3 regions of the Cupriavidus phytorum genome follow, and region 3 is predicted to be linked to each of the others. Evidence: predicted binding sites of a transcription regulator. Region 3 holds the regulator's gene; each other region holds the start of a gene.
What was found. Region 3 encodes sigma-54, which starts transcription at its own class of promoters, with help from an activator protein. Its sites were predicted from a motif close to TGGCANGNAANCTGCTTT; they were not measured.

Region 1: the regulator sigma-54 is predicted to act here: its motif matches at 1,726-1,743, upstream of urtA (urea ABC transporter substrate-binding protein).
Region 2: the regulator sigma-54 is predicted to act here: its motif matches at 1,837-1,854, upstream of C7416_RS15050 (circularly permuted type 2 ATP-grasp protein).

The regions. Positions count from the first base shown of each region.
Region 1 is NZ_QKZN01000005.1:71,449-75,591, forward strand. Features, by position in the region: gene C7416_RS14505 (gamma-glutamyltransferase family protein) at 1-1,344, opposite strand, end outside; gene urtA (urea ABC transporter substrate-binding protein) at 1,798-3,054, shown strand; gene urtB (urea ABC transporter permease subunit UrtB) at 3,248-4,143, shown strand, end outside.
Region 2 is NZ_QKZN01000005.1:187,989-192,131, forward strand. Features, by position in the region: gene edd (phosphogluconate dehydratase) at 1-1,149, shown strand, start outside; gene C7416_RS15045 (gluconokinase) at 1,220-1,726, shown strand; gene C7416_RS15050 (circularly permuted type 2 ATP-grasp protein) at 2,064-3,539, shown strand; gene C7416_RS15055 (alpha-E domain-containing protein) at 3,562-4,143, shown strand, end outside.
Region 3 is NZ_QKZN01000003.1:53,339-57,481, forward strand. Features, by position in the region: gene C7416_RS08635 (PTS sugar transporter subunit IIA) at 1-210, opposite strand, end outside; gene hpf (ribosome hibernation-promoting factor, HPF/YfiA family) at 561-911, opposite strand; gene C7416_RS08645 (RNA polymerase factor sigma-54) at 960-2,438, opposite strand; gene lptB (LPS export ABC transporter ATP-binding protein) at 2,562-3,362, opposite strand; gene lptA (lipopolysaccharide transport periplasmic protein LptA) at 3,371-4,015, opposite strand; gene lptC (LPS export ABC transporter periplasmic protein LptC) at 4,136-4,143, opposite strand, start outside.

The sequences.
Region 1 (4,143 bases), on a different contig from region 3:
GCCGGTGGTGCTGATCAGGCTGGCGCGCTGGCTCAGGTAGGGCTTGTTCAGCATGGTGTCCCATGTGCCGCCGGGCAACGGGATGAAGTCTGTGTCGGCCACGTATTTGTTGCGGTCGGCATAGGCCAGGTGTCCGGCTTCGCCCATCAGGTGGGCGCCCAGCACGCTCGGCCGGCCGCCGTTCTGGTCGACCAGCGTGGGCTTGTGCGCGGCCATGTCGAAGTTCTCGACGATGCCCAGGATCTGCGCCACCGCGATCCCGCCCGACGACGGCGGCGGCATGCCGCACACCTCGTACTGCCGGTAGGTGGTGCACACCGGCGTGCGCTTCTTGGCCTGGTAGTTGGCGAGGTCGTCGAGCGTGGTCACGCCCGGCGTGGTATTGCCGTCGTAGGTGGTCTGGATCTTGGCGACGATGGCCTGCGCGATCGGCCCGTTCTTGTAGAAGGCGTCGGCGCCGTCCGCGGCGACGGCGCTGAAGACCGCCGCCAGCGCGGGATTGCGCAGCACGGTGTTGACCGCGCGCGGGGTGCCGTCGGGATTGAGGAAGTAGGCAGCCATCTCCGGATCGCGCTTGATATTGGCGACGGTGGCGCTGTCGGAAATCGCCGCAGCCATGCGCGGCGGGATCGCGAAGCCGTCGGTGGCCAGCTTGATCGCCGGCGCGAACAGCTCCTTCCAGGCGGTCTTGCCGTAATCGCGGTGGGCCAGCTCGAGCACGCGCAGCGTGCCCGGGGTGCCGATCGAGCGGCCGCTGCGCTGGGCATTGGGCAGGGGCGGGGTCGGGTCGGTCGCTGACTTCCAGCGCAGGTAGTTCTCGTCGGCCGCGGCCGGCGCGGTCTCGCGGCCGTCGTAGGCGGTCAGCTGCCGCGTCGCCGCATCGAAATGCAGGATAAAGGCGCCGCCGCCGATGCCGGACGATTGCGGCTCGACCAGGTTCAGCACCATCTGCGCCGCCACCGCGGCGTCGATCGCGGTGCCGCCGGCCTTCAGCACGTCGCATGCCGCCTTGGTCGAGACCGGGTTGTTGGTCACCGCCATATAGGTCTTGCTGTAGACCGTGACCTTGGGCGCGTAGCCGGTCGCCTGCTCCGGCGCGTTGGGGTCGCCCGGCAGCACCACGGCCTGGCCGCCGGTACTGCCGTCGAGCTCGCAGCCCGCGGTCGGCGTGACCGGCGGTGGCGGGGGCGGAGGCGGGGGATCGTCGCCGCCGCCGCAGGCGCCCAGGGTCAGCGCCAGTGCCGCCAGCGCCAGCTTGCCGCGGCGCGGGCGCCAGTACGGGGTGGCACGCGGCTGCGGCTGCGGCTCGGCGGGGGATGCGTGGGGGTCGGCAGCGTACGGCATGGTTTCTCCTTCCTTTTGTGTGGGTCCGGGAAATGCCATGGCCGGGTCGACAGGCGGGACCGCGGCCATCTTTCACCGTAGTGCCGCGGCGCGCCGGCCTTAATCATTGAATGTACGGATTTACATGCATTCGAATCCGGGTTTAAGCGCCTGCTTAATCGGCGCTGGCCGGCACGCTGGCACGCCGGCGCTTGCCAATGGCGCCACGTTGGCGCAAGCCGGTTCCGGCAACGTGCGCCATGCACCGGGATCGGACGCGCCGGCCGGCACGCACTGTCGCAGTGCGCTGATTCGCTGCACGGCGATGGTGCGCACGCGCGCGGCAGGCGGCGTCCGGCCCCGCGCACCGCCTGTAGCCGCGCCGCGCGCGCGATATCGCCGTGGCACGCTAGTTGCAGATGCATCACCCCGGGGAGCGTAGTCCCTGACCAACACCATAAACGGGAGCTGCAAATGCAACGACGTGACATGCTGAAGCTGTCGGCGATAGCCGCCGCGGCGATGATCGGTACCAGCCCGCTGGCGCTGGCGCAGTCCAAGGAGCCGATCAAGGTCGGCATCCTGCATTCGCTGTCCGGCACCATGGCGATCTCGGAAACGTCGCTGAAGGACGTGGCCCTGATGACCATCGACGAGATCAACAAGAGCGGCGGCGTGCTCGGGCGCAAGCTGGAGCCGGTGGTGGTGGATCCGGCGTCGAACTGGCCGCTGTTCGCCGAGAAGGCGCGCCAGCTGGTCAGCAAGGACAAGGTGGCGGTGACCTTCGGCTGCTGGACCTCGGTGTCGCGCAAGTCGGTGCTGCCGGTCTACGAAGAACTCAACTCGCTGCTGTTCTACCCGGTGCAGTATGAAGGCGAGGAGATGTCGAAGAACGTCTTCTACACCGGCGCGGCGCCCAACCAGCAGGCCATCCCCGCGGTCGAATACCTGATGAGCAAGGAGGGCGGCGGCGCCAAACGGTTCTTCCTGCTCGGCACCGACTACGTCTACCCGCGCACCACCAACAAGATCCTGCGCGCCTTCCTGAAGAGCAAGGGCGTGGCCGACAAGGACATCGAAGAGGTCTATACGCCGTTCGGCCACAGCGACTACCAGACCATCGTCGCCAATATCAAGAAGTTCTCGCAGGGCGGCAAGACCGCGGTGATCTCCACCATCAACGGCGATTCCAACGTGCCGTTCTACAAGGAGCTGGGCAACGCCGGGCTCAAGGCCAAGGACGTGCCGGTGGTGGCGTTCTCTGTCGGCGAAGAAGAGCTGCGCGGCATCGACACCAAGCCGCTGGTGGGCCACCTGGCCGCGTGGAACTATTTCATGTCGGTCAAGAACCCCGAGAACGACGCCTTCCGCAAGCAGTGGGCGGCGTGGGTCAAGGCCAACAACCTGCCCGGCGGCGACAAGCGCGTGACCAACGACCCGATGGAAGCCACCTACGTCGGCATCCACATGTGGGCGCAGGCGGTGAAGAAGGCCGGCAGCACCGATACCGCCAAGGTGCGCGCGGCCATGTACGGCCAGACCTTCAAGGCGCCGGACGGCTTCACCCTGACCATGGGCGAGAACCACCACCTGTACAAGCCGGTGATGATCGGCGAGGTCAAGGCCGACGGCCAGTTCGCGGTGGTGTGGAAGACGCCGAAGGCGGTGCGCGCGCAGCCGTGGAGCCCCTTCATCGCGGGCAATGAAGGGAAGCCGGACAAGGCGATGTAAGGCGGTCGACTTCCCTCTGTTTGGCTCCCCTCTCCCGCTTGCGGGAGAGGGGCTGGGGGAGAGGGCCGGCGCTGGCAATTGTGACGGCGCTCACTTCGTCATAGATGCCGGCCCTATCCCCCGACCCCTCTCCCGCGCGCGGGAGAGGGGAGTGTGCACTCAGTTTGCCAACACTCTCGCAATCGCCAGCCCTATGCGCAATCCCTTATCCGTTCGAGTCGTGCCCTGGCTGCGCGCCCTGCTGGCAGCGCTGCTGCTGGCCTCGGCGCCCTGGGCCACGGCACTGACGCAGGCCGACCTCAAGCCGCTGGCCGAAGACGACTTCGACGCCAAGACCGCCGCGCTGTCAGCCCTGGCCAAGGCAGCGCCCGCCGCAGCCGGCCCGATCCTGCAGGCGCTGCAGGACGACACCCTGCAATACGCGCCGTCGGTCGGCATGGTGCGCCAGGACGGCGACAAGCTGGTCGATGCGATCACCGGCAAGCCGGTTTCGGTCAAGGCCGACGAACTCGAGTCGCTGACCCTGAACAACAGCCTGCGCGCGCTGATCGACAGCGCCGCCAGCAGCCTGCTGCTGCAGTCGCCCGACATCGGGGTGCGCGCGCAGGCGGTGGCCACGCTGCGCGAGCAGCCGGAAAGCGCGTCGCTGGCGGCGGTGGAAGCCGCGCGCAAGGCCGAGGCCGATGCCGGCCTGCGCGCCAGCCTGGACGTGATCTGGGCCAACCTGGTGCTGGCCGATGCGCCCGATGCCACCACCCGCGAGGCGCGCCTCGAAGCCATCCGCATCCTGGGCCGCGACAGCAACCCCCAGAGCCGCCAGAAACTGGCGCCGCTGGTGGAGCGCGACAGCGCCGGCCGCTACCGCGAGCCCGACGGCAGCGTGCGGCTGGCCGCGCAGCGGGCGCTGGACACGCTGCAGCGCGACCAGCGCCGCGCCGAAGTGATCGGCAACCTGTTCGCCGGGCTGAGCCTGGGCAGCGTGCTGCTGCTGGCCGCGCTAGGACTCGCCATCACCTATGGCCTGATCGGCGTGATCAACATGGCGCACGGCGAATTCCTGATGATCGGCGCCTATGCCACCTACGTGGT
Region 2 (4,143 bases), on a different contig from region 3:
GCCTTCGTCCACCCCGACAGCGGCCTGCGCGATGCGCTGACGGCCGCGGCGGCACAGCGCGCGATCGCGCTGCGCGCGCGCGGCGACGATTACCTGCCGCTGGCGCGCATCGTCGACGAACGCGCGATCGCCAATGCCATGGTCGGCCTGCTGGCCACGGGCGGCTCGACCAACCACACCATCCACCTGGTGGCGATGGCGCGCGCCGCCGGCATCGTCATCGACTGGAACGATTTCGACCTGCTGTCGCGCATCACGCCGCTGCTGGCGCGCATCTATCCCAACGGCTCGGCCGATGTGAACCACTTCCATGCCGCCGGCGGCGCCGGCTTCGTGATCCGCGAGCTGCTGCAGGCCGGCCTGCTGCACGAGGACGTGCAGACCGTGGCCGGCCCGGGCCTGGCCCGTTATGCGCAGGAACCGGTGATGACGGACGGCGTGCTGCACTGGCGCGACGGCGCCGCACAGAGCGGCGACCCGCAGGTGCTGGCGACAGCCGCCGCGCCGTTCTCCGCCGAGGGTGGGCTGCGGCTGATGCAGGGCAACCTGGGGCGCGGCGTGATCAAGGTCTCGGCCGTGGCGCCGGAGCACCGCGTGGTCGAAGCCCCGGTGCGGGTGTTCGATTCGCAGGGGGCGCTGCAGGCGGCGTTCGACGCTGGCGAACTCGGCGGCGACCTGGTCGCGGTGGTGCGCTTCCAGGGGCCCAATGCCAACGGCATGCCGGAGCTGCACCGGCTGACCCCGGTGCTGGGCGCGCTGCAGGACGCCGGCCACCAGGTGGCGCTGGTGACCGACGGGCGCATGTCCGGCGCCTCGGGCAAGGTGCCGGCGGTGATCCACGTCGGTCCCGAGGCGCTGGCAGGCGGCGCGCTGGCGCGCGTGCGTGACGGCGATCGCATCCGCGTCGACGCCGTCGCCGGCACGCTGCAATGGCTGGGCGACGAGGCCGAATTCGCGGCGCGGGCGCCGGCACGCGCGCCTGCCGATCCGTTCGCGCAGTTCAGCCTGGGGCGCGGCCTGTTCGGCCTGTTCCGGCGCCATGCTCGGATCGCGGAAGAGGGCGGCAGCGCACTCGACCTGTCCGAACTGGATGCCGCAGCGGCTGGCGCCGACGGCCGTACCGCCGAGTTGCGATCCGTCGCACAATAAACGGACCAGGACAGGCAAGCAACCGACAAGGATGGTCCCACCATCCGATACCAAGACCGACGGAGCAGACATGATCTATATCCTGATGGGCGTTTCCGGCAGCGGCAAGACCACGGTCGGCCAGCTGCTGGCGCAGCGGCTGGGCTGCGGCTTCCATGACGCCGACGACTTCCACAGCGACGCCAACAAGGCCAAGATGCACGCCGGCATCCCGCTGACCGACGAAGACCGCTGGCCGTGGCTGGCCGCGATGCGCGCGGCCATCGACACCGCCCGCGCCGAGGGCCGCACCCATGTGTTCACCTGCTCGGCGCTGCGCCAGGCTTACCGCGACCGGCTGACCCCGCCCGATGGCGGCGTGACCTTCGTGTTCATGAAGGGGGATGCCGCGCTGATCGGCCAGCGCCTGTCCGCGCGCACCGAGCATTTCTTCAACCCCGAGCTGCTGCAAAGCCAGTTCAATACGCTCGAAGAACCCGGCGACGCGCTGGCGCTCGATATCCGCCAGTCACCCGAAGCGCTGGTGGACACCATCCTGCAGGCCACCGTGCGGCCGGGCGCCGGCGCCGCGCGCTGATCTTCCGCCAACGTGCCCACGCAGGGGCATGATCCGGGACGAGCTTCCCGCTTTTTCCATGGTTCGCAAAAACGGCCGCCGGCCTCGCCGGCGGCCGTTTTTGCGTGCGCTGGCAGGCATCTTGCTAGCCTGGTTTCGGTGCCGGTGCGGCGCGGGATTGGTGGCACGGGCGGCCCGCCGCGCCACCTTGCGGCTTTCGCCGGCACGGGTATGCTGGAAGGGCCAGTGACTCGACGGCATCACCGCCGCTGGCGCCAATCGGCGCGCGGCAGGGCAAGACAGCCAGGGCAACCAGGGCGGCCGGCAGCGGCGCCCGCGACATGGAGGAGCGGCCATCATGGCGGCGCGGTACTTCGACGAGATGCTGGACTGGCGCGAGGACAAGGCGCCGGCGCTGATCCACGCAGGCCAGGCCTTGCCTGAAGGGGCGGTACGCCCGCATTACCGGCATTTCGCCGAATGGCTGGCGCGCCAGACCGAAAGCACCATGGCCAACAAGCGCGCCGAGGCCGACCTGGTGTTCCGGCGCGTGGGCATCACCTTCGCCGTCTACGGCGACAAGGATGAAGCCAACAGCGGCACCGAGCGCACCATTCCGTTCGACGTGGTCCCGCGCATTTTTCCCGCGAGCGAATGGGCGCTGCTGGAAAAAGGCCTGCGCCAGCGCGTGGCCGCGCTGAACCGCTTCATCCACGACATCTACCACGGCCAGGACATCATCCGCGCCGGCGTGATCCCGCCCGACCAGATCTACAACAACGCCCAGTACCGGCCCGAGATGCTCGGCGTCAGCGTGCCGCACGACGTCTATGCGCATGTCGCCGGCATCGACGTGGTGCGTGCCGGCGAGGGCGAGTTCTACGTGCTGGAAGACAACCTGCGCGTGCCGTCGGGCGTGTCGTACATGCTCGAGAACCGCAAGATGATGATGCGCCTGTTCCCGGACCTGTTCGCGCGCAACCGCGTGGCGCCGGTGGCGCACTATCCCGACCTGCTGCTCGACATGCTGCGCGGGGTCTCGCCGCAGGCCATCGCCGATCCCACCGTGGTGGTGCTGACGCCGGGCATGTACAACTCGGCCTACTTCGAGCACGCCTTCCTGGCGCAGCAGATGGGGGTGGAGCTGGTCGAGGGCAGCGACCTCTTCGTCGAGGACAACCACCTGTTCATGCGCACCACGCAGGGGCCGCAACGCATCGACGTGATCTACCGTCGCGTCGACGATGACTTCCTCGACCCGCTCGCGTTCCGCCCCGATTCCGCACTGGGCGCCGCGGGGCTGCTGTCGGTCTACCGCGCCGGCAACGTGACCATCTGCAATGCCATCGGCACCGGCGTCGCCGACGACAAGTCGATCTACCCGTATGTGCCCGACATGATCCGCTTCTACCTGGGCGAAGAGGCCATCCTCAGCAACGTGCCGACCTATATGTGCCGGCGCGCCGAGGATCTGCAGTACGTGCTGGACCATATGGCCGAGCTGGTGGTCAAGGAAACCCATGGCGCCGGCGGCTACGGCATGCTGGTCGGGCCGGCAGCGACGCGCGCCGAGATCGATGCCTTCCGCGAGGTGGTCCGCTCCAGGCCGGAGCAGTACATCGCGCAGCCCACGCTGGCGCTGTCGACCTGCCCGACCTATGTCGAGGCCGGCATCGCGCCGCGCCATATCGACCTGCGCCCGTTCGTGCTGTCGGGCAAGGAGGTGCGCATGGTGCCGGGCGGGCTGACGCGCGTGGCGCTGCGCGAGGGTTCGCTGGTGGTGAATTCCTCGCAGGGTGGCGGCACCAAGGACACCTGGGTGCTGGAACGATGAACGACGATTCGGGAGAGCCCGCATGCTGAGCCGCACCGCCGACCACCTGTTCTGGATGGCCCGCTACACCGAGCGCGCGGAGAACACCGCGCGCATGCTCGACGTCAACTACCAGACCTCGCTGCTGCCGCAATCGGCTGAAGTGGCCGAGCAGGGCTGGTGGGCCATGCTCGATATCTCGGAGCTGACCGAGGTGTTCGACCACAAGTACGGCCTGCTGTCGCGCGACGACGTGATCGACTTCATGGTGCGCGACATGACCAATGCCTCGTCGATCATGAGCTGTCTGCGCGCGGCGCGCGAGAACGCGCGCGCGGTGCGCGGCTCGCTCACCACCGAGGTTTGGGAAACCGTCAACACCACCTGGCTGGAGGTGCAGCGGCTGATTGCCGACGGCGTGCTGAAGGAAGACCCGGCGCGCTTCTTCGAATGGGTCAAGTTCCGCTCGCACCTGGCGCGCGGGGTACAGTTCGGCACCATGCTCAAGGACGATGCCTTTCATTTCATGCGGCTGGGCACCTTCCTGGAGCGCGCCGACAATACCGCGCGCATTCTCGACGTCAAGTTCCAGGCGTCCAACGGCCGGGAGGGCGAGGAGCCCGAG
Region 3 (4,143 bases):
GATGCGCCCATGCGGAATCGCCACGCCGGCGCCCAGTCCGGTCGAGCCCAGCGACTCGCGCGCGAACAGGTTGTCGGTGACGATGGCGCGAGCCACGCCATGGTTGTTCTCGAAGAGGAGCCCGGCCTGCTCGAACACACGTTTCTTGCTGGTGACGCTGACGTCGAGGGTGATGTTGCCGGGTGGCAGCAATTTGGCCAAACGATTCATGGGCGATGCGCAGGATTTCAGTTAGCGGGCGGATCGTTCCGCCGGGCAGCGGCTGCCTCCCTGACCGCCGCCAGCGCGGGGAAGACGTCCGGCCCATTATAGAGCAGCGGCTACCCTTGCATTGTGCGGTGCAGCGCGTGCAGGCGCGGCCACGATTTCTCTCTCTTTGTATGGCGCAGCATACACCTTGACGCTGCGCTTGCGAACATTTCGGCTTCCATGCGTGGCAAGGTTTGCTCCGCTGCCACAGCCGGCACTGTGCCAGGGCGCAAAAAAGCCGCGCTTCGTGGCGCGGCTTGCCTGTGGAATCCTTGGTTCAGCAGCCCTCTGCGGAGCTGCCGGGCACGGGTTTATTGCTGCATTTGCGCTGCGGCCATCTGGTACTTGACCGCTTCACGGTCGTGGCCTTGCACGCGATCCTTGTAGCGAATCACCTGACGGTCCAGCTTGTCGACGAGTGCGTCGATCGCCGCATACAGGTCTTCGTGATGCGCCTCGACAAAGATGTCCTTGCCCTTTAGATGCAGATTGATTTCCGCGTACTGACGCCGGTCCTTTTCCTTGTGATTGTCGACAGAGAGCAGCACGCTAACGCCAATGACTTGATCGAAATGCCTGACGATTCGCTCCAGCTTCGTTTCCACGTACTCACGCAGAGGGGGCGTGATGTCCAGGTGGTGTCCACTGATCTTGAAGTTCATAGCGCTTCTCCTTCTGAAAGAGCCTCACCAGGCAGGCGGTGGGCTCGGCTACAAAGACTTGCGGAGATTCACTGCGGGGATCTTCAGGGCTTCGCGATATTTGGCAACGGTGCGGCGTGCGACAACGAAGCCTTGCTCACCCAGCAGTTCGGCGATGCGACTGTCGGAAAGGGGATTCCTCGGGTCTTCGGCTCCTATCAGTTGCTTGATCAAGGCGCGGATGGCCGTTGATGAAGCCGCGCCACCGGTTTCGGTGGACACGTGGCTGCCGAAGAAGTACTTCAGTTCGAAAGTACCCATCGGCGTGGCCATGTATTTATTGGTCGTCACCCGGGAGATGGTTGACTCGTGTAAACCCAGTGTATCGGCAATCTCCCGCAAAACCAAGGGGCGCATGGCGATTTCACCGTGGGTGAAAAAGTTCTTTTGACGCTCGACAATGGCCTGCGAGACACGCAGGATGGTGTCGAACCTTTGCTGGATATTCTTGATCAGCCAGCGTGCCTCTTGCAGCTTCTGCTGCAGTCCCGCGGTGCCGGTCTCGCCTTTGGCGCCGCGCAGGATCTGCGCATACATATCGTTGATGCGCAGCCTCGGCATCACATCCGGATTGAGCTGTGCGATCCAACCGCCGCCGCTCTTGCGCACGAACACGTCGGGCACGACGAAATCGGCTTCGGGGCGGCTGTACGCGTGCCCCGGGTAGGGCGCCAGCGAGCGGATCAGATCATGCGCGGCCTTCAGCGCGACTTCATCGACCTGCAGGGCCTTCTTCAGTCGCGTGTAGTCGCGTACCGCAAGCAGTTCCAGGTGATGGGTGACGATGGTCAGCGCCAGTTCGCGCTGCGGGTGGGTCAGGCGGCGCAATTGCAGCGCCAGGCATTCGGCGGCATTGCGCGCGCCCACGCCGGCCGGGTCGAAGCTCTGCAGCAGCGTCAGGATGGCGTGGACTTCGTCGGGGTCGAACTCGAGTTCTTCGGGCAGTTCCGCGCAAATCTCTTCGAGCGAGGCGCTCAGGTAGCCATCGTCGTCGAGCGATTCGATCAGGAAGATGGCGAGCCCCTTGTCGCGCGCCGAGATCTTCAGCGGCGTCAGCTGCTCCATCAGGTATTCGCGCAGCGTGGGCTCGGCATCGCGCAGCTGCATCGGCGTCTTTTCGTCCTCGTCGCCTTGCGGCCGGCGGGCGAAGTCGTCCAGGCTCCAGTCGCTGTTGCCGTAGTCGTCGCCGCTACTGTTGTCGCCGTAGCTGTCATCGGCGGCGCCTTCGGCGCGGGCGTCGCCATTGCCCTGGGGCTCGGCGGGGGCGGGCGCGGGCGCGCTCTGTACGTTGACCGAGCCATCGGCGGCCACGCGCAGCGGGCTTTCGATCCAGTCGTTCTCCCGCTCGAGCAGCGGGTTTTCCGTCAGCGCCTGTTCGACTTCCTGCTGCAGTTCCAGCGTGGAAAGCTGCAGCAGCCGGATCGACTGCTGCAGCTGCGGGGTCAGTGCCAGGTGCTGGGAGAGGCGGAGCTGTAGCGACGGTTTCATGCGACCTATTTTATGCGCATCTTTCCGATGTTGGAACGGAAATTGCTATCGCTTATGCGCCGTGATCGCCGCTGGCTCTCCCCGCCGCGCGGCCATGGCTGCCCGCGCCGGGCAGCCGTCTTGTCACATGCGGAAGTTCTCGCCCAGGTAGACGCGCCGCACGGCGTCATTGGCGATGATGTCTTCGGGCTGGCCCGCGGCCAGCACCGTGCCTTCGCTGATGATGTAGGCGTGGTCGCAGATGCCGAGCGTCTCGCGCACGTTGTGGTCGGTGATCAGCACGCCGATATTGCGCGCCTTCAGGAAGCTGACGATGCGCTGGATCTCGCCCACGGCGATCGGGTCCACGCCGGCGAAGGGTTCGTCGAGCAGGATGAAGCGCGGCGACGACGCCAGCGCGCGCGCGATTTCCACGCGGCGGCGCTCGCCGCCGGACAGCGACAGCGCCGGGTTGTTGCGCAGGTGCGCGATCTGCAGGTCGTCGAGCAGGGAGTCCAGGCGGCGCTCGATCTCGGCCTTGGCCAGCGGCTTGCCCTTGTCGATCTGCAGCTCGAGCACCGCGCGGATGTTCTCCTCGACGTTGAGCTTGCGGAACACCGAGGCTTCCTGCGGCAGGTACGACAGCCCCATGCGCGCGCGCTCGTGAATCGGCAGGCCGCTGATGTGGTCGCCGTCGAGCACGATGTCGCCTTCGTCCAGCGCCACGAGGCCGACGATCATGTAGAACGACGTGGTCTTGCCCGCGCCGTTGGGGCCGAGCAGCCCGACCACCTCGCCGCTCTTGACGTCGAGCGAGACGTCCTTGACCACCGTGCGCGAGCCATAGCGCTTCTTCAGGTGGCGCACGACCAGCGTGCTGCCGCCGGGCAGGACGGAGTTGGCTTCGACGACAGGCTTGTCGGCAATGGTGGCGGTATCGGTCATGGGTACGGTCAGGGTTTGTTGGCGGGCGCGGGCGCCGACTTCAGGTCCAGCGGCGAGCCGCCTGCGGTGCCGGACTTCTGGTCCTGACGCGGCGACAGCACCGCGCGCACGCGGCCGGACGGGTTGGCCGCAGCGGCATCGCCGCTGCCGCCGCCCGCCGCGGTATAGAGTTCCTTGCGGCTGTCATAGGTCAGCACCGCGCCGCGGATCTCGTCGAGCAGCTTGGCGCCCTGCAGCCGCGCCATGCGGGCATTGCCGATCAGCTTGGAGAATTCCTGCTTGCCGTCGTACTCGATGCGGTCGCCCCAGCCGTCGATGTATTCGTCGACGCCTTCGCGCTTCTGGCGGATATAGGCCTGCTTGCCCGGCTTCGACGTCGCCACGGCGAACTGGTAGCCCTCGGGGTCGGTGCGCAGCTCGGCGGCGTCGGACTTCAGGATCATGGTGCCCTTGGTCAGCACCACGTTGCCGGTCAGCGTATAGATCTGCTTGACGTCGTCATAGCTGGCGTTGTCCGCCTCGAGCACCATCGGCTTGTCGCGGTCCGCGCGCTCGGCAAGGGCAGGCTGTGCCAGCAGGCCGAAGGCCAGGGCCAGCGCGATCAGGGCCGGGGCGGTGCGTCGACGGGACGATGTCGTCAGGGAAGCGGTCATGTTGGCAGGGTTGCTTGAGGGCGTCTGGATGCGTGGTGGTGCGGTTTGCGCGGACTTTGGCGCGTGCGCTGCAGGGCGGTGCCGGCCGGCACCGCGTGGGCGGCTGCGCCGGACCGGGAGTCAGGACC